One region of the Paenibacillus sp. 10L310 genome, then DNA from elsewhere that is predicted to be linked to it. Evidence: riboswitches for the same ligand, from Rfam matches in the RefSeq annotation. Region 1 holds a riboswitch; the other holds the start of a gene.
What was found. Region 1 has a riboswitch for FMN ahead of AC1DE7_RS09435 (DMT family transporter). Riboswitches for the same ligand answer to the same signal wherever they lie in the genome.
Positions count from the first base shown of each region.

Region 2: linked by a shared signal. The riboswitch ahead of ribD (bifunctional diaminohydroxyphosphoribosylaminopyrimidine deaminase/5-amino-6-(5-phosphoribosylamino)uracil reductase RibD) and the one ahead of AC1DE7_RS09435 (DMT family transporter) in region 1 are both predicted to bind FMN.

Region 1 is NZ_JBFTKC010000003.1:97,526-112,620, forward strand. Features, by position in the region: gene AC1DE7_RS09410 (hypothetical protein) at 1-274, opposite strand, end outside; gene AC1DE7_RS09415 (amino acid permease) at 534-1,970, opposite strand; gene AC1DE7_RS09420 (amidohydrolase family protein) at 2,492-3,871, opposite strand; gene AC1DE7_RS09425 (CGNR zinc finger domain-containing protein) at 3,983-4,534, opposite strand; gene AC1DE7_RS09430 (DinB family protein) at 4,679-5,179, shown strand; FMN riboswitch at 5,264-5,417, shown strand; gene AC1DE7_RS09435 (DMT family transporter) at 5,562-6,542, shown strand; gene AC1DE7_RS09440 (amidase) at 6,865-8,361, shown strand; gene AC1DE7_RS09445 (DUF1989 domain-containing protein) at 8,496-9,104, shown strand; gene AC1DE7_RS09450 (LysE family translocator) at 9,243-9,869, shown strand; gene AC1DE7_RS09455 (YqcI/YcgG family protein) at 9,952-10,713, shown strand; gene AC1DE7_RS09460 (amino acid permease) at 10,770-12,116, opposite strand; gene AC1DE7_RS09465 (aldo/keto reductase) at 12,739-13,632, opposite strand; gene AC1DE7_RS09470 (SDR family NAD(P)-dependent oxidoreductase) at 13,767-14,540, opposite strand; gene AC1DE7_RS09475 (GNAT family N-acetyltransferase) at 14,837-15,095, opposite strand, start outside.
Region 2 is NZ_JBFTKC010000003.1:659,807-674,901, reverse strand. Features, by position in the region: gene AC1DE7_RS12105 (D-alanyl-D-alanine carboxypeptidase family protein) at 1-399, shown strand, start outside; gene spoIIAA (anti-sigma F factor antagonist) at 544-897, shown strand; gene spoIIAB (anti-sigma F factor) at 894-1,349, shown strand; gene sigF (RNA polymerase sporulation sigma factor SigF) at 1,364-2,119, shown strand; gene AC1DE7_RS12085 (DMT family transporter) at 2,207-3,136, opposite strand; gene AC1DE7_RS12080 (helix-turn-helix transcriptional regulator) at 3,245-4,153, shown strand; gene AC1DE7_RS12075 (stage V sporulation protein AA) at 4,759-5,415, shown strand; gene AC1DE7_RS12070 (stage V sporulation protein AB) at 5,396-5,824, shown strand; gene AC1DE7_RS12065 (spore germination protein) at 5,849-7,516, shown strand; gene lysA (diaminopimelate decarboxylase) at 7,620-8,951, shown strand; gene AC1DE7_RS12055 (peptidylprolyl isomerase) at 9,200-9,631, shown strand; gene AC1DE7_RS12050 (hypothetical protein) at 9,743-11,050, shown strand; FMN riboswitch at 11,219-11,387, shown strand; gene ribD (bifunctional diaminohydroxyphosphoribosylaminopyrimidine deaminase/5-amino-6-(5-phosphoribosylamino)uracil reductase RibD) at 11,711-12,814, shown strand; gene ribE (riboflavin synthase) at 12,876-13,544, shown strand; gene AC1DE7_RS12035 (bifunctional 3,4-dihydroxy-2-butanone-4-phosphate synthase/GTP cyclohydrolase II) at 13,577-14,809, shown strand; gene ribH (6,7-dimethyl-8-ribityllumazine synthase) at 14,912-15,095, shown strand, end outside.

The sequences.
Region 1 (15,095 bases):
TCAGGTTAACAGCATACTGCACGTATGCCAGCTCCTGACCATAGATGATATTGGCATCCTGACGATTGACCGGTGAGTCCAACTGTTGTGCAATGACAGATACTTTACGTCCATCCTTCAGAAGGCGCTGCGGATCAATATCTAACTGTAGGTCACCTGCACCTCCTGATTGTGAAACAACTAATTGTGCCTCTGCAAGTACGGATGAGTCAGCTAATGCAAATCCAAAAGCTGCATTTTGATGATCTGAATTCGTATGTAATGGTGTGTTCATGATACATCCCCTCTCTTATGTCTGATGGCATGTCACATCCCCAAATATATTTCATATTTGGCTTAGCCGCAACCCCGCCCCCGTGATTAACTTGGTTACGTCCCTTATTACTTACCCATATATGAAGAAAATCCCAACCTTCCCCTGCTGTTATCATCCTTTATCTTTCTATATAAAAAAATCCCCATCCCGCTTCGCCTAAGCGATACGAAATGAGGAAAAATGAAGATATTCTCGGTTAAAGATGTTCTCGACTAATCTAATTATCCTTTGCTCTGAAAGCACTCGAGATCCGGCGTTTCGGATTCAGATGACTGTAATGCCTTCCATACGCAAAGTAGATAATTAATCCAATGATCAACCAAGCAAAAAACGTAATCCATGTCAGCGCTGCAAGGCGTGTCATTAAGTATACACAACCCAAGGCACTCAGAATCGGAATCAGCGGCACAAGTGGAACGCGAAATCCGCGTTTGAGATCCGGGTTATTTTTACGCAATACGATAATGCCCAGACTTACAACTGCAAAAGCAAACAACGTTCCGATGTTCGTAAGCTCCGCCAAATGTCCCAACGAGATGAACCCGGAGAACAGAGCCACGATAATGCCTGCAACCCATGTCCCTACCGCTGGTGTCTGACTCTTGCCACTAACTTTGGAAAAGACAGGTGACAGCAGTCCGTCACGAGACATGGAATAGAGCAGACGTGTCTGACCATACATCATGACCAGCAATACGGTCGTAATGCCGGCAATCGCTCCAAGAGATACAATCCAGGACAATCCCTTCAATTGAACAAATTCAAATGCAAACGCAACTGGATCACTTACATTCAACATGTTATAAGGCACAATCCCTGTGAGGATCAATGATACAACAATGTAGAGAACGGTACAAATTGCCAGTGACGCAATAATTCCAATCGGCAAATCCCGTTGTGGCTGCTTAACTTCTTCTGCCGCTGTGGAGACCGCATCAAATCCGATGTAGGCAAAAAATACCGTCGCTGCTCCAGCTGTTACGCCTGAGATACCAAAAGGCAAAAATGGCTGCCAGTTGGTTGGCTCTACATAGAAAACACCTACACCAATGAAGATCAGCACCACGATAATTTTAATCGCTACCATGATGCCGTTCGCACGAGCAGCTTCCTTCACCCCTCGGGTAAGCAGGAAAGTGATAATTAACGTAATGACCGCCGCCGTGATGTCAAAATAGGTTCCCTTTTCCGGGCTGAACGCACTCGTAAGAGCATGTGGTAACTCCAGCCCGAATCCGGACAATAACGTTTGGAAATATCCAGACCATCCACTGGCTACCGCCGCACTCGCGAATCCATACTCTAATATCAGATCCCATCCCAGAATCCAGGCAATCACTTCGCCAAAAGCCGTATAGCTATACGTGTACGCACTACCCGAGGCCGGTATGCTTGATGCAAATTCCGAGTAACATAATGCAGCGAATGCACATATGATACCTGCCAGCAAAAATGACAGTACAAGGCCCGGGCCGGCATACGTTGCGGCAGCTACACCAGTCAACACAAAAATCCCTGTGCCGATAATGGCACCCACCCCAAGTGTGGTTAAGTCCAACGGACCGAGCGCCCTTTTCAATGCACTGCTGTTATCGCCCCCGGAGGCAATTGGTTTTTTACGAAATAATGAAGATCGTTGTTTGTTCTCACGCATAGTCATGTTCCTCTCGTCATGAATCTTGATTGTGCTATGGATGTAGTAGCGATTGGATGGCTTCCCAACTGTTCTATGAAAAAGTCATTTGTTCTATCGTATCGATCACCTATAAAAACCTATCGAATTCTACACGTTATCGCGTTGCTTGGTTAAATTTATTTTTGTAGATCACTTATTTTGTTCTTTTTCCGCGAAATTTATCATGATCTGTTGCACGTGGTTGAATATGAAAATCGATTTAAAACAAAACTGCGTATAATTTATATTATGCGCAGTTTTTATGAGCATAATTTTCTGCGAAAAACATCTCTGGTTCCTTGTTATCTGAAGTTAAGAAAAAGAGAGCTCTTTTCGTCTTTTTCCGCTGTCCCTTCCTCTCTTATCCTGTCTAATTCGACGATATGAAGGGCATGTCAAAGAGCCACATAGCGTTATGCGGCCCTTTATTTCTTACTATAGGTAGAATTGTATATAAAAATACAAACTGACTTCATTTCAGGTTTTTATGAAAAAGTAAATTATGAGAACGTAATTCTCTCCGCGTCCGACATCCGGTATTGGGTTAACAAATAATCTTTGCTCTGCATGGCCGCATGACGAATCGCATCCAGATCAACATTCAACAGCTTACCCTCTCGCTTCACGAGTCTACCTGCCACAAAGACCGTATCCACATTGGATGGATTGGCAAATTGCACAACAGCGCCAATTGGATCATGAACGGGGAACATATTCAGATCGGTGGTACGAATCATGATCAGATCCGCTTCCTTCCCTGGGGTCAACGTACCGACCTTCTGTTCTAATCCCAATGCTTGGGCACCAGCCGAAGTTGCAAATCTCAGCACTTGGCTGGACTGCAAGTTCAACTCACCAGGCATCTCACCCTGCTGCAAAAGTTGTTCATTGGCTCTGGATCGTTCAGCTTGAAGTGCAAACTTCATCTGCGAGAACATATCTCCGCCTGTGGACGTGACCACATCTACACCAAGTGTAGGGGTTCCCCCATGTTCAAGAAAATAACCGGTGGCCGGATATCCATGACCCATCATCATTTCAACCTCAGGTGTGACCGACAAGGAAGCGCCGCTATCTGCCAGCATTTTGTATTCATCCATGCCCATGGTGTTACCATGAACGATATTCACCCGTGGACTTAAGAGTCCCGCTTCGTACAAGTGACTGATCGAGCGATCCACAGATCCCCAACTGCCAAATCCGGCATGCATGGAACAGATCGCATCCAGTTCTTGTGCTAGCTCGATCTCTTTCACGGTTGTATCCCAATGACTGAACTCCGGACCACGAATGGCAAGCCCATAAGTAAGCAATTGATCCCGTGATGAAAAATAACGTTCTTTGACTCTTCTCACATCATTGATCGAATACGTGAGTTGACTATCCCGATTCCAGTAGTCCGTCTCACCAGGGACTCCGTGAGCAAATACCGCCCGAATGCCAGCATCCTGAAGTCCACGAATCAGTTCATCCGTATGGTCAGGGGAATATGGCATGCTCCAATCCATTACTGTCGTCACTCCTGCGTTAAGCGCTTCCAAGGAACCGAGCAGATTGGCAATATAACTATCTTGTGGGCGGAGCTTGCTTCCCATCGCACCATAATAGAGATTTTGCAAATAAACTGGTAACGACCAGTTGGTTCCCGCTGTTTTGACAAGTGATTCCCACATATGCCGATGCGTGTCCACCAGCCCAGGCATAATAATCATCGATGAAGCATCAATGATCTCCGCATCCGGAATATCCAGGTCGGGCTGAACCGCCATGATCAGTGAATCCTGAATCAGAACGTCCGCCCTCTTATACTGTCCAATTTTAGCATCCATCGACAACACACAGCCATTTTTCAACAGATAACTTGTCCGCACAAGAAACATCTCCCATCTATTTTGGTTTGAAAGACGATCACATCCTGCTTACGAATCCATACTGCTTCTGACTATTTTTTCGCTAGTATATATACATTATATAGTTATTGTTAGTATTTATCAATTTTGGGATTTGCGTTTCGCCCGAAATCTTCTAACCTTCATCAGATTGCCACACATCTTATCATCACAGTACTTCTGTGTTCTGCTTCGGGTATCATCATAGAACATCCAGCGACAATCCGAATTATCACAGATCCGAATCCTGCCCCCTTCTCCCTCCACCAAAGTCATGGCAAAATCAGCAGCTACTTCAGCCATAACCTGATGCCAATGCGCTTCCACAGCTACCAGTTGGAGTTTCAGTTCCTGATCAATTGTAGTCAATGTTCTTCTCACATGCCCTGCTTCCATAAAGCCATTCAACCATTGTTTTTCTATATCCGTTAATGATGCTCCAGAAGACACGCGGGCTCCAAGAGCCAACAATTCATTCCTGAAGTTTCTCATCGACAACTCATCTTCTGGAGATGCAGGGACAGAAGCGTTAAGTTGCCATCGTTCCAGAAAATCTTGCTGCCAACTCGCCTTCCCGAGCCTGTCCTCCGATCGATCTCCCCCACGCCAGTCATGATAATCGCTGTTTACAAAATCGGTCCATAACCTGTCCATATATATACCTCCGTTTATGTAACCATCTAAGTAAATAAAGAAGGTTACAACTCGTCTTTGATGTGTTATATTAAGTGTAACCTTATTAATCAATTTTAGCTAGTTACATCACCTATCACAATTATACGCAAGGAGGAAAAGGCAATGACGAACACAACAGCACTAGATGTGTTACTTATTCAAAAGGATGATACTTGGGATCAATGTAATTGGATTGTACCTTTGTCGAAATCCTTGGAGGGTCTTACAGCAGAACAAGCAGCCTGGATTCCACCCTCAGGGGGATTAAGCATCTGGCAGTTGGTTAACCATATGTATTATTACAACCATCGCTTATTATGTCGCATGCAAGGTAAGGAGCCTACCCTTCCTGCTGTAGACTCCAATGAATACACATTTGGGAATCCGGGAGATGCAACGGATGCAGCTGGTTGGAATACACTGATGCAGGGTACAACTCGATTAGCCCAGCAGTTGCGAGATCAATTAGCTGCACTACAAGAGTCTGATCTTGAAGCCGCATATATGGACTCCGAAGAGAAATGGGCACACGAACTAGCTCGCTGGGTACTCCATGATGCGTATCACGCAGGTCAGATCGTGCTCCTTCGCAGACAGCAAGGAAGCTGGAAAATCGTTTTCTAAAAAAAATGCTTGAACTGCTAGCGCTTACAGGAATAAGATGAACTTATTAATGTTACAGCTTGTTCAACACACTATATAATTGAATAGGATCTTCGGGGTAGGGTGCAATTCCCAACCGGCGGTGATGTTCTTCGGAACCAGCCCGCGACTCGCTAATTGTTCTTAACGAAGGACATTCAGCGACTGACTTGGTGTGAATCCAAGGCCGACGGTACAGTCCGGATGAGAGAAGATCAACACATTGACATGCCGTTCACGGGAAGGCCTCTTTCCTGACGCATGTCCTTGGATGAGCCCCCGTTTATTTGGTATATACCAAAACGGGGGCTTTTGTCGATTTTGCCAACTGAAGATTCCGTGTTCTGACGAAGGAGTCCTGAATATGGAAAAGACATCAGCAGCATCACCTGTTTACCGCAAGGAACGAAGTAATACCGGATTCTGGCTTGTAGTTCTCGGCGCCGCCTTATGGGGTGTCGACCCACTCTTCCGCATTATTTTGCTAAATACGATGACATCCACGCAGATTGTACTGGTGGAACATATCATCGTCAGTCTTATTGCCATTCCCGTGCTGTGGAAATTTCGGGCTGATCTGAAAAACCTGCGCGCTCGCCACTGGATTGCCGTGATTTTTATCTCATGGGGAGGATCAGCACTCGCAACGGTATTGTTCACCATGGCACTAACACATAACGATCCGAATACGGTGCTTTTATTGCAAAAAATGCAACCACTCTTCGCTATCGTGCTGGCTAAACTGTTACTAAAAGAAACGTTACCACGTCGCTTCGGTGGATTGTTCTTCATTGCATTAGCAGGAACGTACCTGCTTACATTTGGCTTCACATTGCCATTAGGTAACTGGGACAACTGGATTCATGCTGGAAGCTTGTTATCCCTTGGGGCTGCTGCCCTATGGGGAGGTTCAACCGTTATGGGACGATTGATGCTGGGTCAGGCGCGTTACGAAACCGTCACCTCCCTGCGCTTTGTCGTTGCTCTCCCGCTCCTGATCTTTATGACGTGGAACGAAGGTGCGGCATGGACGTTTCCGTCCGGAACGGGTGAACAGACTGCTGTCATCCTCAACATTCTCGGTCAGGCATTGTTACCTGGTTTGCTCAGTCTTCTGTTGTATTACAAAGGTCTGTCGTCAACCAAAGCATCTGTTGCAACTCTCGCGGAACTCAGCTTCCCGATGGCGGGTGTGTTGGTGAACTGGATTGCTTTCCGTACACTGATTACATGGGAGCAGCTGCTTGGTTTTATTCTGATCTGGGTGGCCCTCTTCGCCATTTCCAGACAGCAGGAAAGATCATCAACTGCGGCCGATGCTGCACCAAAGCTGCGTACAGAATAAGTAGATATATTTGAGGTTCACATATAAACAAATAGTCAAATATAAAATAAAACCATTGCACATCAAATTAGATGAGCATTGGTTTTTTTATTGCCATTACTCGATATTACTCGTTCATTTTCTCAATTAGCAATATGAGCTATTAACCCTTTGCTTTATCTCTATTTCGCAAATGCAAATCCCCCTCTTTTCCCTCCAACCTCATAACGAGTATGCATATCATCGCACTACGTCTCTTCTATCTTTTGTCTTTTGTCTAATCCGGTGGTACGATGACATATGGAATAAACAGATGAAATATATTCAGAGAGGAACGATCATAATGTCTTCATTCTCATATACCTCCTACGACGCCGTAGGTTTGGCTGAACTGATCCGATCCCGGGAAGTATCCCCGGTTGAAATGCTTGAAGCGGCGTTTGCACGCCTTGAAGAAGTGAATCCGCAACTTAATGCGGTTATTCGTACATATGAATCTCGTGCACGGGAGGAAGCCGGTTTGGTTCGACCTGGAGAACAACCTTTTGCCGGCGTTCCCCTGCTCCTGAAAGATATCTCGCAATCCTTGGAAGGTGAATTTCTGACTTCAGGCTCCCGTTTGTTCAGCGAGCATCGTGCATTACGCAATTCCAATTTTGTCACTCGACTCCGTGATGCAGGCTTTATCTTCATAGGACATACCAATACGCCTGAATTTGGTTTGAAAAATATTACCGAGCCCCGTCTTCATGGTCCCACTCGCAATCCATGGAATATCAATCACTCCCCGGGTGGTTCAAGTGGTGGTGCGGCTGCTGCTGTAGCTTCGGGTATTGTTCCTCTTGCCGGAGCCAGTGACGGAGGAGGTTCAATTCGTATCCCGGCTTCCTTTAGCGGATTGTTTGGATTGAAGCCAACCCGCGGGCGCACACCTGTAGGACCGGGAGTTGGTCGTCAATGGCAAGGCGCATCGATTGATTTTGCCCTCTCTCGCTCGGTTCGGGACAGTGCTGCATTGCTTGATACGTTACAAGTCATTCAGCCCGAAGCTGCGTTCCATGCTCCACTCTTTCCAGGCAGTTACTTGGCTGATATGAGCTATCCACATCAACGCAAACTGAAAATTGCATACACAACGGATTCGCCCGTGGGAACACCTGTCAGCGCAGAAGCCAAAGAGTCTGTATACAAGCTCGTTCGCTGGTTGGAAGATCAAGGTCATCATGTTGAAGAAAAACTGAGTCCCGTCAACGGAGTTCGGTTGATGGAGAATTATTACATGATGAACAGCGGTGAGATGGCCGCGATGATCTCTTCCATGGAACGATCCATGGGCCGGGCTCTGACCTCCAATGATATGGAGATTGAATCTTGGGTTCTGGCTGAAGCAGGCAAGAAGGTTTCCGCTGCGGAATTTGTACATAGCTTAGCTGAATGGGATGTAGCTGCAGCTCAGATGTCCACCTTGTTTGAGCGTTATGACTTCTACGTCACACCTGTTAATGCTTTTTCTGCGCCTAAGATTGGTGAATTAACACCTCATGACGAACAGATCCGTAATCTGATGCGAATTAGTGAATTGGACAAGACCCAGCAGCAGCAACTCATCTATGAAATGTTTGAGCCAAGTCTTACGTATACACCCTTCACCCAGCTTGCAAATCTGACAGGTCAGCCTGCGATAAGTGTACCTCTGCATATGACACCTGAAGGGTTGCCAATGGGCGTTCAAGTGATGGCAACCAAGGGACGCGAAGATTGGTTATTACATCTGGCTGGACAGCTTGAACAATCAGACCTCTGGATTGGAATGAGAGGTAATCCACTGTTTCCAGCATAAAGGCATATAATGTGGTTGTGTTTAAATTCACCATTGGATGTTCCTGCCTGAGTAGAGTACGTCACCATAACAGTGCATGAAAGCTTCATCTGCTCCGCATACTGAAAGCAAAAAGTAGCGGAGGAATGTAACAGATGAATACAAATCAGCGCCATAAACAGTCTTATCGTATCCCAGCCAAAACGGGATATGCCTTGAAAGTAAGCAAGGGTTCTTTACTACGCATAACTGATCTGGAGGGACAGCAAGTCATTGATTTTGTGGCATACGATGCTATGGATGCTAACCATCGCTTGGACCCCGGCGTGACAATGGATGTATTGCGCACTTACCGAATCAAACCGGGACAGTTTGTGTATTCCAATCAGTATCAACCTTTACTCAAGATTGTCCGTGACACCGTTGGGGTACATGATTTCTTCAACTCTGCTTGTCGACCAGAGATGTATGAGGTGTTATACGACAAAAAGGATCATGCCAGTTGTTATCACAACTTGAACACAGCACTAGAACCCTTCGGAATCTTACCGCCGGATCAACACTATCCATTTAACCTGTTTATGAAGTCCGTTGTAGACAGTGAAGGCAAGATTGATGTTGTAGCTCCCGACTCTCGTGCAGGTGATTATATCGAGATGGAGGCATTAATGGATCTCACAATTGGGCTCTCCGCCTGTCCTTGTGAAGAAAGCTCATGCAACGGATACAACTGCACCCCAATTCAATTGGATGTGGAACTATAACAGAATAACAAGGCCATAAGGCGATATGATTAAAAGTAGTTTGTTCTAATTCACTCCTTGCGGGAATACGATGACTTGTACCCATTTTCTGTGACAACTGGTACAATTCATCGAACCCGTTAAGGAGTGAACGTGTTTATGTCTGTACTGTTCAGTTATATCATTCTGGGAATATCATTGTCCGCTCCAATCGGTCCGATTAACGCCGCCCAACTCGACCGTGGAGCCCGCCACGGATTCATGCATGCTTGGATTCTAGGACTCGGAGCTATGTTTGCAGATTTGGTGTATATGCTGCTGATTTATTTTGGAGTTGCCCATTTTCTGGACACGCCGTTCATGCGCTCTTTTCTCTGGTCATTTGGCAGTTTTATTTTGATTTACACGGGAGTGGAAACGCTCTCGAAGCTAAAGCAAGGCATTCAAGGTACATCTACTGCGGAAGCAACTGTTCGAAAATCTTTTATTTCCGGATTTTTGATGGCCCTGTCCAATCCACTGAATATATTATTTTGGCTGGGGATCTATGGCTCTATTCTCGCGACAACTGTGAAGCATACGGATACTGCTCATTTGCTGCTCTACAGTTCAGGCATATTCATTGGTATTCTGGTGTGGGATGTCATTATGGCTGGCATGGCCAGTCGATTCCACAAACATAGCAGTGAGAATGTATTGCGCTGGATCTCTATCATTTCGGGAATCTGCCTGATCGGATTTGGTTTGTATTTTGGGTACGAAGCTGTACGTTCCATATTTTTCTGACAACAAAATCAGGCTGGACAGTCACCCAACTTCCCCGACATTAATACTGTAACGGTATCATGTGGAATGGAGTTGGGAATCAATGGCGGAGCTGTATAGTGCCGACGAAATAAACACCTTGTTTGAGCGTCTTCCATCTTGGCAGCAGGACGCTTATTCGCAATTTGGTAAAATGATCGCCGACGAAGATAATACGTATCCATGTGTACCTGGACGAATGGGATTTCTGTCAGGACATTTGAGGTACGGATTTACGTGTGACCCCCGATCTGAACATGCTGCCGAAGATATGGCCGATCTGCTTAGACAATATGGTCCTGTCTCCAGAGACACCGGTCATTACGCTTCGATGGTCGTGATCTGTGAGACACCAAGTGATCTGAAAGATCATACAACGGTAGAGCAATATCAGACGTTATTCTGGCAAATGCTTAATCGGGTAAGTTCACACGATACCGAGCCGTGGCCGGAACATATTTCAACCGATCCTCATGATTCATCATGGGAGTTTTGCTTTGGCGGAGAGCCTTACTTTTGTTTTTGTGCAACTCCTGCACATGAACTCCGAGCCAGCCGGCATTTTCCTTATCTCATGTTTGCTTTTCAACCACGGTGGGTATTCGAATCCATTAATGACAACACCCCTCTTGGCCGTAAAATGAAAACCTTAATTCGCAAACGTCTCGCTGCATATGATGCTGTACCTGCTCACCCTTCGCTGATGTGGTATGGTCAGCAGGATAATCTGGAATGGAAACAGTATTTCCTGCCTGATGATGAGCAGACACCTTCCAAATGTCCATTCATGCGGATGAAGCAAGCCTTAGGCAAGTTGACGAAATAATCTTAAAGCACTCATTAATCCGTTGTACGACCTCCACGAAAGTTGCTGAGAGTTGCTTATGGTTTGGATGGTGCTGACTGCGATGCTTTCGAGCCACGTACCTTATGAACAACATACGTGATGATCCCAAGGAACACCAATAGTCCCACACTTGCCAGCAGACCCGTTCTGCTGGCTTTTTCCATCGCTGTCCCAGCCACAGCAGCCACAATTAATACTATGGCAATCCACACTTTGATGCGATTCCACTTCACGGGCTTCATTTTTTTAATGTACGTGATACAGATGAGCAGCCATGTATACATTAATACCAGACTACCTGCTGTCGTCACATATTCAAACAAACTCTTGGGCATCCATAATGCCATCAACGTAGACAGGACTAATCCAGCCGCTGTACAACACAATGCCTGAAGTGGCATGTCCTTTTTTCCCCGGGTCTTCGTGAACAACTTTGGTGCATCTCCATCTTCCGCGAGTTTCACCAACATGGACGTAATGGCATATAACGAAGCCACCATTGTCGAGAATCCGGCTATAATCAGAATTCCGTTGAGAATGTGGACCACAACAGTGAATCCAATGGTTGACATGGCTTTGACAAGCGGACTTTCATCTGGAGTTAACTGAACTGAAGGCACAAGCAACAGGATCAACGCAATTGCAATCACATAGAGTGTACTCACCGTCAATAGCATTACTCGACCTGATTTCACTGCATCTTTTGGTTCTTTCAGGTTAGCTGCCATCAAACCCATAACCTCGATCCCGGCAAAAGCAAAGAATGCATAGATGAAACCGGTCCATACGCCTTTACCTCCATGCGGGAACCATTCATTCTTCAATTGCTCGGGTGTGACTTTTACAGGTAACCAACCCAGACAAGCCGCTCCTGCTATAGCTATAAATGCAACCGTTGCAGCAAGTTTGATTACAGCAAGAATATTCTCCGTTTTGGTTAATCCCTTCGCTCCCAGTGCAGCAATGAACAGACCTATAGCGGCATAGATCGCAACAAATGCCCATAGCGGAAACTTGGGAAACCAGAATTGAGAGAACAGCCCAAGTGCCGTTAATGAGCTGCCCATGATGAGCATTTCAGAGAACCAGTACATCCATCCACTACCAAAACCAGCCCAAGGTCCGAATGCTTCGCCCGCATACGTTCGAAAAGCGCCTTCCTTTGGATCTTCTGCGGTCATCTGAGCCAGCGCACCAAATACAAAGTAAGTACCTGCCGCAGCCAGCACCAACAATATAAGTACGGATATGCCGGCCCAATGAATCGCCAGACTGGTCCCTAGAAAAAATCCCGTTCCCAGTGTGCAACCCGCGCCAAACAAGGATAGGCTGACCCAACTTAGTTTTTCGTCGTCGTTTTTACGGTGTTGCTTACTTTTCATGAAGCTCCTCCTTCTGCCTTATCCCCTTACGATTTACAGGTCATGGAGGTTTTATGTCTGTATTACCAAAAGAATTATTATTAGTTTACATAATAATTAATATGTTAAAATTATTCTGATAATGAATTTAAGATGTATGCTTTTAGAGATTATTCATAAAGATATATTTTCAATTTGATTCAAACCCGCAAAAAAGTGGTTGACTTCAATCGCTTATAATGGTTTTCCTTTAAACTTGGTGGTGCGTCAATGTGGCTATATGAGAGATGGTAACTAAGGTGAGAAAATGATCTTTCTATTGTGAATTTTTCATATGTTGAAATATTATAACTCAGTCGTTATTTCTTTTAAATTGAACGTAGATTGCCTATTTTTCGTATTTTCTCAATATCTTCGTCGTTTTTTATAAATTTAGTCGCTTATAAGAAGGGATATTTCCTGGGATTTTTCCTCTTTCATCCTTTTTCACCCGTTTTCGGGCTAGGCTGACGTATAGACATTATTCCCTAAAATTTTTCGCAGCCCCTGATCCGAAAGTTGTTGTGAATTTTTCATATGTTGAAAATATTTTATGTTGGTCATAAAAAAGCCGCCATATGGCGGCTTCGCTAATATTTCTGTTTTAAGTCCGGCCAGTCCAATCTGCTCCGGCGATTTCTTCCCATCGTGCTCTAATTTCATCATACAATTCCTGTGGGAGTTGCCCTTTAGCCACAAGATCAGCATTTTGCTGCCAGCGATTGGGCTTGGCTGTTCCTACAATAGCTGTGTCTACACCTTCGGTACTTAGCGTAAAACGCAGTGCTGTTTCCACCGCTACCTGGGCATCTTCACCCAGAAAACCATAGTTCAGTTCACTTAAGCGCTTCCAGTATATAAATGGATAAGCCTCTTCTGAAAGTGTATCATACGTCCAGGCCGCATTGGCAATTGGTCTTTTGGCGATGACACCCATGTTTCTTTTTCTTGCCTCAGGCAACGTAAGATCAATTGCTTCCTGATCTGCGATATTTAATGAAGTCTCCAGGCTGTCAAATACTCCGGTCTGAATCGCATATAGCGCATCTGTTGTATCCCCACTGTATCCGATAAACCTGGTCCTACCTGATTCCTTGGCACGCTGTAGCACTTCGATCACTGCTCCTTGTCGGAGTACTTCTTCGGAGCAGCTATGCAAATGGATAACATCCACATAGTCCGTTTTCAGCCTTTTCAGACTACGGTCAATCGTTTGCTCCAGTACTTTGGCATCCCAATCCGGACCTTCGATCCCGGCAGCATGTCCACATTTGGTGAACAAATAGTAGTCATCACGCCGATGTGACAACACCTCGCCGATTAATTCTTCGCTGTCACCGTAACATTCAGCCGTGTCTATCACGTTTAATCCAGCATCCAGGGCACTATTCAGCAATGTTGCTACATCCGTTTTGGATACATTTTTGCCTATTTCCGCTCCGCCAAATCCAAGTGTACTTACGTTCATGCCAGTATTACCGTACTTGCGCGTTTCCATGGTTATCTTCCTCCAAGTTCAGTGAATTGGGTACAGATAAATAGAAATACAGATTAACTTCAACTTCCCTTATGTTATTACCCATGAGTTGGTTATGCCACCCACTTTTCCAAACTGCAACCAACTTCATTTACTTAGAAGCCATAAATGGACATTCCACCGTCAACCAATATCGTCTGACCAGTTATGTATCCCGCTGCATCTGATGCCAGGAATACAACCGGCCCTACCACTTCTTCCAGTTCTCCCACTCGCTGTAGCGGTGTACGACTTACAATTTCCTGCAAATAATGGGGATCATCCAGCAGCTTTTCAGTCAAAGGTGTTCGGAAATACCATGGCCCTACTGAATTGACACGGATTCCATACTTGCCCCATTCCAGTGCGAGAACTTTGGTCATATGAATTAATGCAGCTTTGGTCGCACCATATACAACCCCTGTCCGCAAAGCCGTATGCCCACCTACGGAAGAGATGTTAATGATCTTCCCAGTCCCACGTTCTTTCATATGCTGACCCGCCAATTGCGAAGCGAAGAAAGCCGATTTTAAGTTTGTCTGCATGATGGTCTCCCACTGCTCGTCTGTTACTTCAAGTGCTGGTGTCCGTATGTTCATACCTGCGTTATTCACCAGAATGTCCAGGCTACCCATCTCCGAGATCGCCTCTTGAAACGTCTCTTCCATTTGTTCTTTTGATGTCACATCCACAGTCAGAGCGAGCGCTTTACGCCCTGTCTGTTCATAGATGTAGGCTGCTGTCTCCTCAATTTCTTTCATCGTTCGGGATACAAGTACAACGTCACTGCCTGACTGGGCAAGTCCAATCGCAATTGCTTTTCCGATCCCTCTCCCTGCACCTGTCACCAGTGCTGTCTGTCCATCGAGATGGAATGTGGGTACGTTCATGTCACTCACTCCTTCATCAGATTTATAAGTTGAACTAAAGATTATTTACACTGACACTACGATGACAGAATAACCTTCCAATCGCTGTTATCCCCAGATTTTTTGATTCCCTTTTCTGAAGGGGAAAATCCGGGGATAGCGTATGCTTCCGATGCAGCTTTCTTTCAGAAAGCTTTTAGGCGAACGCTTCGCTTTTTCAGGTTTTTTCTGTCCTCTCCGTTATCGTGTAAATGATTAGTTCAACTTATATCGCAATCATGCAAATACTTCTATATGTAGGTAAACCCCGATGGGAATCAGGTTACAAAATACTGGCTTGGATTGCCCAGTTCCGGATGGATCTTTTCTCGAAAGCGGCCTCCGGTATAATCCCCTATAATTTTTCGCCAGAACGCCTGCGCAATAACATTGTTACGAACCTGGGTCACTTTCCATCTTCCTGGAAAACGTTTGAACAGCTCGTAGGCTGCCCGAGTGCCCACCCCACTGCGCCGATATTTTTGCATCACAAAAAACTCAGTCAAATAGTAGTCATTATCCTTACTACCAGGCTCC
Region 2 (15,095 bases), 560 kb from region 1:
GTACTTGGTGAACCAAATACTAAAACACGGAACAGCGAAGTATCTTCGATGTTTGACTATGCGTTCAGTCAATATACGATGAAGGCTCTCTATAAGGCAGGGGATCTGCTGGGTAGTCTGAAGATCGAAAAAGGTGAAGTTGCCGAATTGCCTCTGAATGCCACGCAAAATTATAGTGTGCTGATGCGCAAAGGAGCCAAATCCAACGACATCCGGCATGAATTGCTGGTTGCCAAAGAATTGAAAGCTCCGATCAAAGCCGGGCAAAGTATAGGTAAACTGGTTGTTTACCAGGGCAACGACGTCATTAAGGAGTTCGACATTCAGGCTCCGCAGGATGTGAATAAGGCTGGCTGGTGGAAGCTGTTCAAGCGGACAACGTCCAATCTGTTTGACTAAACGGCGATTTCCGCGAGTTGCACACATCCTTCGAACATATTTTGTAGTTAAATAGGGGTTTTCTTCTAGTTTTGTCGGGGGGCAGGAAAAGCCTTCGGAAGCGTAGAAATCCTTGTTCTAAGACAGGGAGGAGAGTGAGCAAACGTGAACTTGCATGTGGAAATGGAACACCATCGCGGGATTCTGATTGTACGATTATCCGGGGAGCTGGATCACCATACAGCTGACATGGTACGGATGCAGATGGATGAAGCCATCCAGCGGAGACAAAGCGAGCATCTCGTACTCAGCCTGAAAGATCTGCAATTTATGGACAGTTCAGGTCTAGGTGTCATTTTGGGAAGATACAAGCTCATTAAGAATAAAGGTGGCAAGATGGTGGTCTGTGACGTCAATTCGCCAGTGTACCGTTTGCTGGAAATGTCGGGGCTGTTTAAGATTATGCCGATATACGAAAATGAGGGAACTGCTCTCTCAGGTCTGGAGGTCGTCTCATGAATGAAGGAACAGGGACAAATTTCATGAATCTGCAATTCGCGGCCAAGTCAGAGAATGAGTCGTTTGCACGGGTAACCGTTGCTGCGTTTATCTCCCAGCTTGATCCAACGATGGACGAGCTCAGTGACCTGAAAACGGTCATTTCGGAAGCCGTGACCAACAGCATCATCCACGGATACAACAACAACTCCGAGGGTGTGGTGTCCATCCAGGCGGAGATTCGGGAAGACATGATCACAATCATTGTGGAAGACCGCGGTGAAGGAATCGAAGATCTTGAACTGGCCAAGCAGCCGCTATATACGTCCAAACCCGAACTTGAGCGGTCGGGCATGGGCTTCACCATTATGGAAAACTTTATGGATGAATTCGAAGTCAGCAGTGAGCCCGGCAGAGGCACCTCCATCAAGATGAAAAAAAGGATTGAATCCAAGAAAGCATTGTATAATTAGGGGTTGGTGTTCTTATGGATGCTGAAGTGAAACCATCTTCACAGACCTATTTGGACGATGCCGAGGTCAAACGGCTGATTGCGCTCAGTCAGTCGGGTGACCATGTTTCACGGGATACGCTGGTGAACTGCAACATCAGACTCGTCTGGTCCGTCGTACAGCGTTTTATGAACAGGGGATATGATCCGGAAGATCTGTTCCAGATTGGTTGTATCGGTCTGCTCAAATCAGTAGACAAATTCGATCTCAGTTATGACGTGAAGTTCTCAACCTACGCGGTACCTATGATCATCGGAGAAATCCAGCGATTCCTGCGGGATGACGGTACCCTGAAGGTCAGTCGTTCACTGAAAGAGATGGCGAATAAAGTCCGCAAAAAAAGGGACGAACTGTCCAAACATCTGGATCGTTTACCAACGATTAAGGAAGTTGCCGCAGAGCTGGGGGTAACTCCGGAGGAAGTTGTATTTGCCCAGGAAGCGAACAAACCACCGACCTCCATCCATGAGACCGTATTTGAGAATGACGGTGATCCCATCACGTTAATGGATCAGATTGCCGACGAGTCTCAGGAACGTTGGTTTGACAAGCTGGCTCTGAACGAAGCCATCGGTGGTCTCAGCGAGCGGGAGCGATTAATCGTTTATCTTCGGTATTACCGAGATCAGACCCAGTCCGAGGTTGCCAGCAGGCTGGGAATATCTCAGGTGCAGGTATCACGTCTGGAGAAAAAAATACTGCAATCCATCCGCGACCAGATCGCGCAGTGATTTCATGGGTTGCACCAACAGTATTGGCGTTTATACACCAATATACGACAACTAACAACCTTCTATCGCGCATTATGGCGAGGGAGGTTATTTGTTGTTAATACGGGGAGATTCCGAACGATTGGACTGCATGACCAGCATCATGCCAAGAATACATGCCATACCAATCCATTGATAGAAGCCAAAAGGTTCATGGAGCCATATGACGGTTGTTCCAACAGCGGCAAGCGGCTCTGCGCTCCCGAGCAGGCTAGTTTCCTTGGGTGTAAGACTTTTGAGACTCGCAATATAAAACCAAAAAGCAATCATGGTTCCAAAAAGGATTGAAAATATCAAATAACCGTAGGTTTCGAGCGTGATGTTAGCAAAATTCATTTTCCAGGGCGGGTGAATAAAACTCATTCCCAAACCACCGATGATCATAGCCCAGCCGACCACAACAAGTGAATCGAACTTTTTAATCAGTTGCACGGCATACAGCGTATAAAATGCTGCTGAAACCCCAGATAACAGTCCCCATATCACTGCGAGCGAGGAGACAGATAACTGCGTAAGCGAGCCATTCGTGAGCAGGAGAAAACACCCACTGAGAGCCAGAACGGCGCATGCAAGGTCATTGCGTGTGAGGACCGACTGCTTACGGAGTGCGATGTAAATCATGATCATGATAGGGGACAGGTACTGCAGGAGTGTAGCCACCGCCGAATTGCCGTGTTTAATGGATGCCATGTACGTATACTGGACGGCAAGCATGCCCACCAATCCGAAAATGATCATCTGCCCAGCCGTTTTTTTATTTCTCCATACATCAAAAATCTGAAATCTTCCATTTGTAAACGATTGAATAACCAGTAATAGTAACCCAGCAATCAACAATCGTACAGTGACATACCAATTGACCTCAATTCCATCCAGTTGAAACAGTTTTTGAGATACCGTACCCCCAATGCCCCAGCAGATGGCTCCCGTCAGAACGAGCACGATGCCTGAAATTTTGGATTTTGCAGAAGTTGTCATTCTTGTTCGCCTCACCTTAAATATAAGAATAGTGTTATATTAAGGAGAAACGCGATACATTTATATCAATATTACACTTAAAAATATAACTATATTGAGATGAGGGCCATGCAGAAGATCGAATTTATCATTGATCAACATTTGAAAGAAATGACGGAACACCGTACCGATACATTATCTATAGCTTGTTATGAGACAACCATTGTTCAAAATGTTCACAGACATATTCCTCTCCACTGGCATGATGAATTGCAGTTTGTTGCCGTTCTTCAGGGTACGGCGTTGTTTCATATCAACGATCAAAAGATGATTTTGTCCAAAGGTGACGGGATTTTTATCAACAGTGGAATAATGCATATGGCCGAAGATCACGGGGTGAGCGAGAACTGCATTTATTTATGTCTGAATTTGTCCCCACACGTTATCATGCCTTCGGATTTGTATATAAAGTACGTACATCCATATGTAACAGCAACTAATTTGCCTTTTCTGTATATCGAAAGAGCTAACGCTTGGGGAGAACAGATCTTGGATGCTGTTGCACGGATTAGAAAGGAGCTGGTGCACCAAGTTCCTTTTTACGAAGTGAATATTGCTTCGGCGGTGCTTAATATATGGAAACTGCTGATTATGAACGGATGTTCTCTAGAACATGATCCATTAGAGATGAGCAGAAACAATCGATTGAAAGACATGTTGCAATGGATTAATCTCAATTATGCCGATCCAATTAAGCTTGAAGATATTGCAAAGGCGGGACAGTTAAGTCGATCGGAGACATGCCGTTATTTCAAGCAAATCCTGAAAACCACACCCATGCAATACGTGATAGAGTACCGCATCCAAAGAAGCATTGAATTATTGCAATCCTCCAAGCGTAGCATCACCGAAATTGCCTATGAGGTCGGTTTTAACAGTACGAGTTATTACATTAACCAATTCCGCAAAACAATGAATTCAACCCCTTTACGATTTAGAAGGGAATTGAACAAAAGAGAAAAAGAACATAATTCTTGAATTATTGTTCATGATCCGTGAACCTATCTACCAATACCGAAGAGTCGCCCATACGGCGACTTTTTTGATATGTAAAATAATGCTTCACACTCAGTTTCGCCTCAAATCCCCAAATTTCTAAAATTAATATCCAGAAGCTACCTTCACAAGTCATAGAATTTTGCACAAAATACCCCCTCAAAGCTCATCTTTCAATTCCCTTCCTGCCTACTCCTCCAGCATATTTATTTCAAACGTTTGGAAACGGGAGGACGATGGGTAGCGGAGGGATGGAATCGGTCAAAAGGAGCGAAGCGTGAGGGCTCATCTAAGGATACATAAGCAACGCAGGCGGCAGATTAGACCTGAAGAAGCGAAGCGTGCGCCTTTGTCTCCAAATTTCTAACACTTAGAAATCAATCAAAAGAATTTGGAGACAACAGCGATCAGAAGGTTGGTCTGCCGTCAGAGTGTCTGCGTGTATCCTCCCCCGAGCAACAGCGACCAATGACCGGATCCATCCCGCAGCGTCAACTCAACCTTCCACCTTTTTTCCAACCAGTTTGTAATAAATTTGCACATTCTTCAAATACTAACCTAAATTACGCAGTAAAGGAGTGCTATGGATGTCCCAGACACCCACTCCAATGGTCTATATTCGTCTGCGCAGCCGTATTCGCATCCAGAGGGGCAGAGCAGTCAAGCTTGGAGACATTGCACATGTACTGACCTCTTCTGAAGACCAGGAGGGGAAGCTACTGGAGCTTGAACTGCTGCGCCCTGGACCGGAGGATGGCAATCTGATCCTCATTGATATATTGCAGATTATTCCACGAATTCGGAACATCTTGCCGGAGGTAAGTGTGGAACTGATTGGATCAGGCCATACGTTGGTTGAAGTCATTGCAGGAAATGGTCAACCTTCCAAGTCTCTGTTCATATTGGTTTGGCTGCTGCTGTTCTTCGGATCGGCCTTAACCATTATGAATTTTCATGCCGATGTGAACATGCAGGAAGTACAGATTCGTATTGTGGAGATGCTTACTGGGCATCGGGACGAACATCCCTATCTGTTCCAAGTGGCGTATTCCATTGGCATTGGATTCGGAATGGCAGTATTTTTTAATCATTTGTTCAAGAAAAAATGGAATGAGGAACCTACCCCGCTGGAAGTAGAGATGTTCCTATACCAGCAAAATGTAGATAAATATGTGGTGATTGAAGAAAGTGAACGGATGCACGAGCAGGAACGCAGGGAGATGAATGCGGATGAGCGTTCTTAATGGAGCAATCAGCATTGTATTGGGTATTGCAGGGGGAATTGCCGTAGGGAGCGGCGTAATTGCGCTCATTCTGGTGCTCGATATGATTCCCAGGTTGGCTCAACTTACGCAATCGTATGACAAAACTCACTGGTACGAAGGGGCGCTAATTGGTGGTTCACTGCTCGGGACGGTGGCGGACTTCTGGCACTGGAAAATGCATGGGGTGCTGCTGCTCAGCCCAATCGTTGGTTTATTCTGTGGCGTGTTCATCGGTCTGCTGGCCGCAGCGCTCACTGAGGTACTCAATGTACTACCCGTGCTAGCCAAACGATTGGGCATGAAACCTTATTTGTTTGGATTACTGCTCGCCATGATTTTGGGTAAAATGACAGGTTCCCTGTTTGATTTTTTTATATATCAACGGTAACTCGTGGCCATAGGAGGATGGAAGATGGATGAACGAACGGAGCACACAGGCCAGGAAAATAGTGAAGGTATAACGGAAGAGATGTTACACAAGTCTGCTTATGAGATTCAGAAGGAAGAAGAGGAGAAAGCGTACAGTAAGAAAAAACAAAATGAGATGTCCGACAGCATTGAGGAATCTGTACAATATTGGCAGGAAAACGATGATATCTCCCCACGCATGAGTGAGAATAGATATACACTGCAACAGGTACTGGGGCTCGGAGAATCCTTCGACGTGAATATGAGGGAAATGGTTCTGGGTGGCAAGCACGTTGGGTTGCTGATGATCACCGGTTTCGCCAAGGATGAGATTTTGCTTGAAGTGTTGAAAAGACTGACCTATCTCACGCCGGATGACGTGTCCGGACATGCTCTCAAATCTTATTTTGAATGTTACATTCCCCATATTCAGGTGGAGAAAGTCGAGAAGATGAGTGCGGTCATCAACAAGGTTCTTACCGGTATGAGCGCAATGTTCGTTGAAGGAGACCGCTCGGTCTTAATTATGGATACCCGGAGTTATCCAGTACGTTCACCCGAAGAACCTTCCTTGGAAAGGGTAGTCCGAGGTTCCAGAGACGGCTTTACCGAAACACTCCTGACTAACGTGACCCTGGTGCGTCGCAGAATACGCGACCCGGGACTGAAGTTTGAGATTATGCAGGTAGGGCGGAGAACACAAACCGATGTCTGCGTGGTGTATATTGATGATATTGTGGATAAAGTGCAGGTCGATTCAGTTCGTGAAAAAATTCAGCGAGTAGATATCGATGGTATTCCCGCAGCCGATAAACAGCTGGAGGAAGCGATTATCAACAAGGGTTGGAATCCGTTCCCACTCGTTCGTTATTCGGAACGACCAGATGTTACAGCTTCTCATTTGCTGGAAGGACGAGTCGTCATTTTCGTAGACACTTCCCCCAGTGTGATGATTCTACCAACGACCTTTTTCGACCTATGTGAGCATGCGGAGGAGAACAGACAGACGGCCTTGATGGGAACATATTTACGATGGGTGCGTTTTGCAGGGATTCTCATCTCGTTGTTTTTGCTACCATTATGGCTTCTCATGGTTATTGACCCTTCGATTAAACCGATGGGACTTGACTTCATTGGTCCACAGGAAAATGTAAAGCTACCGCTGATTCTACAGTTTCTACTGATCGAACTGGGCGTCGATTTATTACGTATGGCAGCGGTCCATACGCCTACACCTCTGGCATCGGCTATGGGCTTAATCGCGGCCATTCTAGTCGGGGATATCGCGGTGAAAACAGGATACTTTGTCAATGAGGTTGTGCTCTATATGGCCATCGCAGCCATCGGTATGTTTGCCACGCCAAGTTACGAATTGGGTCTCGCCAATAGGCTGGTCAGGCTGGTTCTGCTAGTCGCTGTTGCGATATTCAAGGTTCCGGGGTTGGTCGTGGGCTGTACATTACTCATATTGGCGCTCACCGTTCACCGGTCGTACAATTCTTCGTATCTCTGGCCTTTTATACCGTTTAATGCAAAGGCCTTGGGCAACTTTTTATTCCGGCTTCCGCTGCTGGAAAATAAAAAACGTCCATCATTCAATAAAACCCGTGACAACACCAAAATGTCCGATGATCCGGACGGGGAACTGCAAAAAAGTAAAAAACACAAATGATCTTCCAAAAAATCCATTCATCTCGCTGCCTAATTTGATATACTGGTGTAAAATCATTGGAATATCAATTGTTCCAGTATATAAAAAGTGAGGAATGCAGATTATGTATTTACATGGTACAAGTAAAATAAATGCGCAAGGGCATCTGGAGATTGGCGGAGTTGATGCAACAGATCTGAAAGAACAGTTTGGAACTCCCCTGTACGTTGTGGACGAGCAATTGGTTCGTGAGCGTTGCAGAGAGTACATGGAAGCATTCCGTGCTTCCGGACTGGGCTTCCAGGTTGCTTACGCAAGTAAAGCATTCTGTGTAATGGCGATGTGTGCCCTTGCAGCTGAAGAAGGACTTTCCTTGGATGTTGTATCTGACGGTGAACTGTTTACTGCACTGCAAGCAGGATTCCCGGCTGAGCGCATTCACTTCCACGGTAACAACAAAACGCTGGAAGAGATCGAAATGGCTCTTGATGCAGAGATTGGATGCTTTGTTGTTGATAACTTCAATGAATTGCATCTGTTGCAGGCTGTAGCAGCGGACAAAAATCGTAAAGTAAACATTTTGCTTCGTGTGACGCCTGGTGTTGAGGCACATACGCATGAATATATTTCTACAGGTCAGACGGATTCGAAATTTGGATTCGATATCGGTAATGGTACAGCATTTGAAGCGATTGACTTGGCTTCCAAGCAGTCTAATCTGGTATTGCTCGGTGTGCATTCCCACATCGGTTCCCAGATCTTCGAAGTTGAAGGCTTCCAGATGGCGGTTCAACGTGTTGCCGAATTTGCAGCAAGTGTATATGAGCGTCTTAATGTTGCTTTCAAAGTGGTTAACCTTGGTGGTGGATTCGGAATCCGTTATATCGATGGAGATACGCCACTTGAAGTTGCACAATACGTGAAGGCTATTACAGACGCCGTTAAAAATCATTTTGCTCAAATCGGCTATGCCGTACCTGAGATCTGGGTTGAGCCAGGCCGCAGCATCGTGGGTGAAGCGGGAACAACGCTATATACCGTTGGAACAAGCAAAGACATTCCAGGTGTGCGTAAATACGTTGCCGTTGATGGTGGTATGACCGATAACCCACGTCCTGCTTTGTATGAATCCAAGTATGAAGCTGTGCTTGCCAATCGTGCGAATGAGGCTGCTCAGGAAACAGTATCTGTTGCGGGTAAATGTTGCGAGAGTGGCGATATGTTGATCTGGGATCTGGACCTGCCAAAAGTGGAAAGTGGCGACCTACTCGCTGTAGCTTGCACAGGTGCGTATAACTACTCCATGGCGAGCAACTACAACCGGATTCGTCGTCCAGCCGTTGTCTTTGTCAAAGACGGTCAAGGGGATGTCGTGGTACGCCGTGAGACGTATCAAGATATCATCCAGAATGACCTGGTACCTGCGCGCATTGGAAAACAGCCAGTTACTCGCTAATTCGTCAAAAGATAATGCGTTTCTGCATTATTCAAGATATAGGGATTTTGCAGTTGAAGCAGATGAAAAAGGAACTTCCTTTTTTGTCTGCTTTTTGAGTATTTGAGCTAAATCATGAAAAAAGTTGCCGTTTTTTTTGCGATCCAGACATTTTCGGTGTACACTAAGAAAAGTGCTGTAATGCTTGGCCCAGGGTCATGCGTTCTGGCACCATTAACGATGGTCAATACGAAAGGAGTCATTTACATATGGCGAAACAAGCGAAAATTAAATTGGCAAACGGCGGAGAAGTTCTGATCGATCTGTTCGATCAAGAAGCTCCAAACACAGTAGCAAACTTTGAGAAACTGGCTAATTCCGGTTTCTACAATGGTCTTACATTCCACCGCGTTATCCCGGGCTTTGTAGCTCAAGGCGGATGCCCTAACGGTAGCGGTGCAGGTGGCCCAGGTTACACAATCAACTGTGAAATTAACCCAAACAAACATGAGCGCGGAACACTTGCTATGGCACATGCTGGCCGTAACACAGGTGGAAGCCAGTTCTATATCTGCTACCAACCGCAACCACATTTGGATGGACAACATACTGTATTTGGTAAAGTAACTAAAGGTATGGAGTTCGTGGACGCTTTAGAAGGTAAAGACAAAATGGAAACTGTTGAAGTTGTAGAAGCTTAATACCTTCACCTTAACTGGATCCAAACATGAAGTGCTTCTCTTATAGAAGCACTTTTTTTATTTTTACATACTTCAAATCGATAATTAGAAAGGATGAATAAAACCTTGGATATGGTTACTCAGCTAAGCTTGTTAAAACAAATTTATAGTGAGCGCACGTTGTGGGATGAAGAATTGCAGGCATCGCGCCATGTCGTTCCGGATAGTCTATCCGTAAAGGATCGAGAAGCGCTTGAGACAGCCGGGCATGAACCGAATCGCTTTGTACGTCCGCAACATGATGAAACGATTACTGAGCTGAAAAAAGTTGCGAATCAATGGACGATCAATGATGCAGCGCAGGCCTTTGTATCCTCTTTGTGGTCAGCACCCATGATCTGGCGCTCGTTGCTTACGGGCAAGCTTATTGCGAGCAGTATGCCAAGTCATGAACATACGCCATATCCATCTTCGAACACTTGTAAGATCTGCGGATTAAGTGTAGATCAAGCAACCGACACAACGCTGCAATGGTATTGGCGGATGACCAATGGAACCCCGTTGGACGGTGATCCTTTTGGATGCGTGTTGGCACTTCGAGAGCTGGCTACCGCACAGGAGCTTCCAATACCCAATGAGTACGACCGCTGGACATTCCGTGCGGTGTTAACGGTGCTGCGCGAATTACCTCCCAAAACACGTTACAGCAAGGCAGCAGTAGCGCTCAAGAAGGAACGTCTTTTGCCTACACAGAAGGAATATGCTTACCGTGATTTGCTTGAGACGTTAGCTCTGATTGGCATATTGGATACGCCGGAACATCCCGGAATGATCACGGAATTCACCTCTTATATGCAGCGTGACGCACGCCCCAATGTGCGGGTGGAAGTGCAGGCCCCTCTGGCGTGGTGGGACTCATCTGTCGGAATTAATGAGAACAACCTGAACAAGATATTTCATGATTTTGATCTGAATAATATATCTCTTGCGGATAAGCCTGATGAGAGTCCAGCTCTAAAGGACACGATCTTAGGGGCATTGGAGAAGAAGAGAAGTGTTCGTGGAAAAGTACCAAAGGCATCTCCTGATGCAGGTACCGGGGAGGTACAGTCTGGCGATGTGTATGCTGTTCGGGTCCGAGAAGGTGTATGGGTGACTGTATATTGTCATGAAGTCAGAGACAAGCGCGTCATCGTTGAATATCTGGATGGTGTCTTTCCAGAGATGCCGGGTAAAGCAGATTTGCATGGGACGTTTCGACCGAGAGCGAATGGACGCTGGAAATGCTCGGCTATTGCGATCGATTCCACAAGTTGGGTCAGAAGGGTGGCAAGAGAGTTCCCGCTTCCGACTTCGCCCCTGCAAGAACCTGATCGCACTCCATTCCATAATGCCAAAGAATTAAAGCATATGGCGAGCTGGTGTTTTCCTGATATGTAGAATGATACGATGGATGTGAAATGGGTCTCCAAACAAAAACCGTGCCTCCTTGAGAGGAAGCGGTTTTTTGTTGTTTCTTAGCTTATTAAAAGTTAGTATGTGACAAAAAGGAACAAAAAACAATTGATTTTTTGGCATTAAAGTGCTAACATCCAAGTAATAACGAAAGCAATCCTTCAGGGCAGGGTGCAATTCCCTACCGGCGGTGATGCAGGAAGTGTAAGGACCTATGTGTCCAGCACTTGATGCAAAGTCCGTGACCTGTCTGCCATTGGCAGATGGCTGATCTGGTGTAATTCCAGAACCGACAGTATAGTCTGGATGGGAGAAGGAGAGGTGCAGACCTAACAGGTTTGCATTCAGCAGGAGTATTGCTGCACAGTCACGATTTGTGATGTCTTGCACTGTGCAGGGAAGATCCGGTTACGCCGGACAGTTCCATACATATGCCGCACTATAAAAGCTCTTTACCTGTAATTGATGTTCATTAAGGTATGTGTCTATTTTCACTTGCCCGAAATGAAGTTTTGGGCAAAGTGTTGGCGTGCTGTATCCATTTCACTCCTGCTGGTGACATTTGTCTCTCATCATCCCCATCGAACTGATTGTTCGACGGGGATTTTTTAATAAACAAGACTTTAAACCGCGGGGTGAACGGATTTGGAAATGATCAATGATGAATTTTATATGGCACTGGCATTGGATATGGCGGAACGAGCACAGGGACAGACGGGGGTTAATCCGGTCGTTGGATGTGTAGTTGTGAAAGAGGGTCGTATTGTAGGCCTGGGGAGCCATCTGAAACGTGGAACCGGTCATGCAGAGGTGCATGCACTTAACATGGCAGGCAGTGATGCAGAAGGAAGTACGGTATACGTTACACTTGAGCCTTGTAGTCATTATGGCAAGACGCCACCTTGTAGTGAACGCCTGATTCATGAAAAGGTGAAACGTGTTGTGGTATGTTGTGAAGATCCAAATCCGCAAGTATCCGGCAGGGGTATAAGCATGCTTCGTCAACAAGGCATTGAAGTTGAAGTTGGCGTACTGCGTGAGCGTGGAAGACGCATGAATGAAAAATTCATTAAGTTTATTACAACGGGTCTACCTTTCGTGACACTGAAGACGGCTACTACTTTGGATGGCAAAATTGCAACGCGCAGCGGAGACAGCAAGTGGATCTCTAACGAGCCCGCTCGTGAGATTGTGCATGCCCTTCGTCATCGGCACCAGGGAATTATGGTTGGCGTCGACACGGTAATCGCCGATAATCCGGAACTTACAACCCGTTTGCAAGTCGAAGGCATTAGTCCAGTGCGCATTGTAGTGGATTCCAAGTTACGTCTTCCCGTAGGTGCCAAAATGGTTAAGGATGGTCTTGCTCCAACATGGGTGCTGACAACAGACGAAGCCAGTCCTGAAGCTGCTGAACGTTTGGAAGCCTACGGCGTCGAGATTATACGCTGTGGTCCTGGACCACGTGTGGATCTGTTAAACGGACTTAGCAAGTTGGGTGAGCGTGACATTGGTTCAATTTTGCTTGAAGGTGGAGGTACCTTGAATGGAGCTATGCTGGAGGCACGGTTGGTTGATCGACTGCTCATGTTTATCGCTCCGAAGATTGTAGGCGGTTATGATACACCTGGAAGCTTCCGCTTCGAGGGTGTGGAACGTATGAATCAGGCGATTCAATTGAATCAGTTGGAGATTGAACAAGTTGGAGATAATATCAGCATTGGCGGTATTCCGGTGTGGCCTGAATAAATAAATGGATTTGAAAGTAGAAAGTTAGGTTCTTTATAACTTGAAAAAGGGAGGCGGCAGCATGTTTACCGGTTTGGTGGAAGAAGTCGGTCAGATCCGGCGTATTGGTCGGAAAGGCGAAGCGATGGTCCTGAATATCGGAGCTTCCGCCATCATGGACGATCTGAAGATTGGTGATAGTGTAGCAGTGAACGGCGTGTGCTTAACTGCGACAACGCTCGAAGGTGGAGGTTTTACCGCCGATGTAATGCCTGAAACCTATCGCCATACCAATCTCAGTCAGCTGCAATCTGGCAGTAAAGTTAATCTGGAGCGGGCCATGCAATCAGGCGGTCGTTTTGGCGGACATATCGTTCAGGGTCATGTCGATGGTACTGGAGTGATTGGCAGTATAACACGTGATCAGAATGCAATTGTGTTTGAGATCAAGCCTGATGATCACCAGTTGTTCAAATATCTGATCCCCAAAGGATCGGTTACACTGGATGGCATTAGCTTGACCGTTGTCCATACATCGGATACCGCATTCACGGTTTCCATTATCCCGCATACCATTGGTGAAACTGTACTAAATGTGAAAAAGACAGGGGATACCATTAATATCGAATGCGATATTTTGGGCAAATATGTGGATCATCTGCTCCAGTATGGGAGAGGACATCGGGAGACGGGTACTGGCAAGCCGCGCAGTATCAGTGAAGATTTTCTCTCCAATCACGGATTTGCATAAATAGAGAACAGAAATTAACTGGAGGTGGACCAATGTCAGAACAATCCATTCTGGACACAATAGAAGAAGCCATATATGATCTCATGCGTGGTAAACCCGTCATTGTTGTGGATGATGAAGATCGGGAGAATGAAGGCGATTTTATCGCTTTGGCCGAAAAGGCGACGCCTGAAGTCATTAATTTCATGATTACTGAAGGTAGAGGTCTGGTCTGTGTTCCGATTACACAACAACGTGCGGACGAACTTAACCTGAAACCGATGGTTCAACAAAATACGGATTTCCATGGAACAGCCTTCACCGTCTCTGTGGATCACAAAGATACAACAACAGGTATCTCGGCACATGAACGCTCTATTACCGTGAAAGGTCTAATCGATCCTGAGGCAAAAGCCGGGGACTTCCGTAAGCCTGGTCACATGTTCCCGCTGATTGCAAAAGACGGCGGTGTACTTCGTCGTGCCGGACATACGGAAGCGGCTGTAGATCTCGCTATCATGTGTGGTTCCTACCCTGCTGGCGTTATTTGTGAAGTGATTAAGGAAGATGGCACGATGGCCAGACTTCCGGATCTGCAGGAGATTGCCCGCAAGCATGATCTGAAGCTGATCAGTATTCAGGACATGATTCGTTACCGTAACGAAAAAGAGCAGCTGGTTCAACGTGAAGTGGCTGTGCGTATGCCGACGGACTTTGGTGAGTTTCAAGCGGTGGCTTATACAAATGCTGTGGACAATAAGGAACATGTGGCTCTGGTCAAAGGAGAAATTGATGGTTCGAAACCTGTGCTTGTACGTGTGCACTCTGAATGTTTGACAGGTGATGTATTCCATTCTCATCGTTGTGACTGTGGTCCGCAGTTTGATGCAGCACTCAAACAGATTCACGAGGAAGGCAATGGTGTACTGCTTTATATGAGACAAGAGGGTCGGGGTATTGGCCTGATCAACAAACTCAAAGCCTATAAGCTGCAAGAGGAAGGTATGGATACTGTTGATGCAAACCTGAGTTTGGGTTTTGCTGCTGACTTGCGTGATTACGGAATTGGCGCTCAAATTCTGAAAGACCTTGGGGTTCGTCAGATCAGACTGCTAACTAACAACCCTCGTAAAATTAAAGGCCTTGAAGGATATGGACTTGAAGTCGTAGAGCGTGTCGCGATCCAGATGGAGGAGAACGAGGACAATACGGTGTATCTTCATACCAAGCAAGCCAAGCTGGGGCATATGCTCAAGTTTGATGATATCGAGCAGAACGAACAGTAAATATATTTTAGATGAATAACGTTCACCATGTAATTTATGGAAGAGATTACTTAGGGATTTCCGTTACTTACATTACATTATACCGTTAGGGAGATGACTTGAATGCCACAATTTTTTGAAGGACATTTAGTATCAGAAGGATCCAGATATGGAGTTGTCGTTGGACGTTTTAACGAATTCATTACCAGTAAATTGCTTAGCGCAGCACTCGATGCATTCAAACGCCACGGCGTGCAGGATGATGAAGTGGATGTAGCCTGGGTTCCAGGTGCGTTCGAAATCCCTT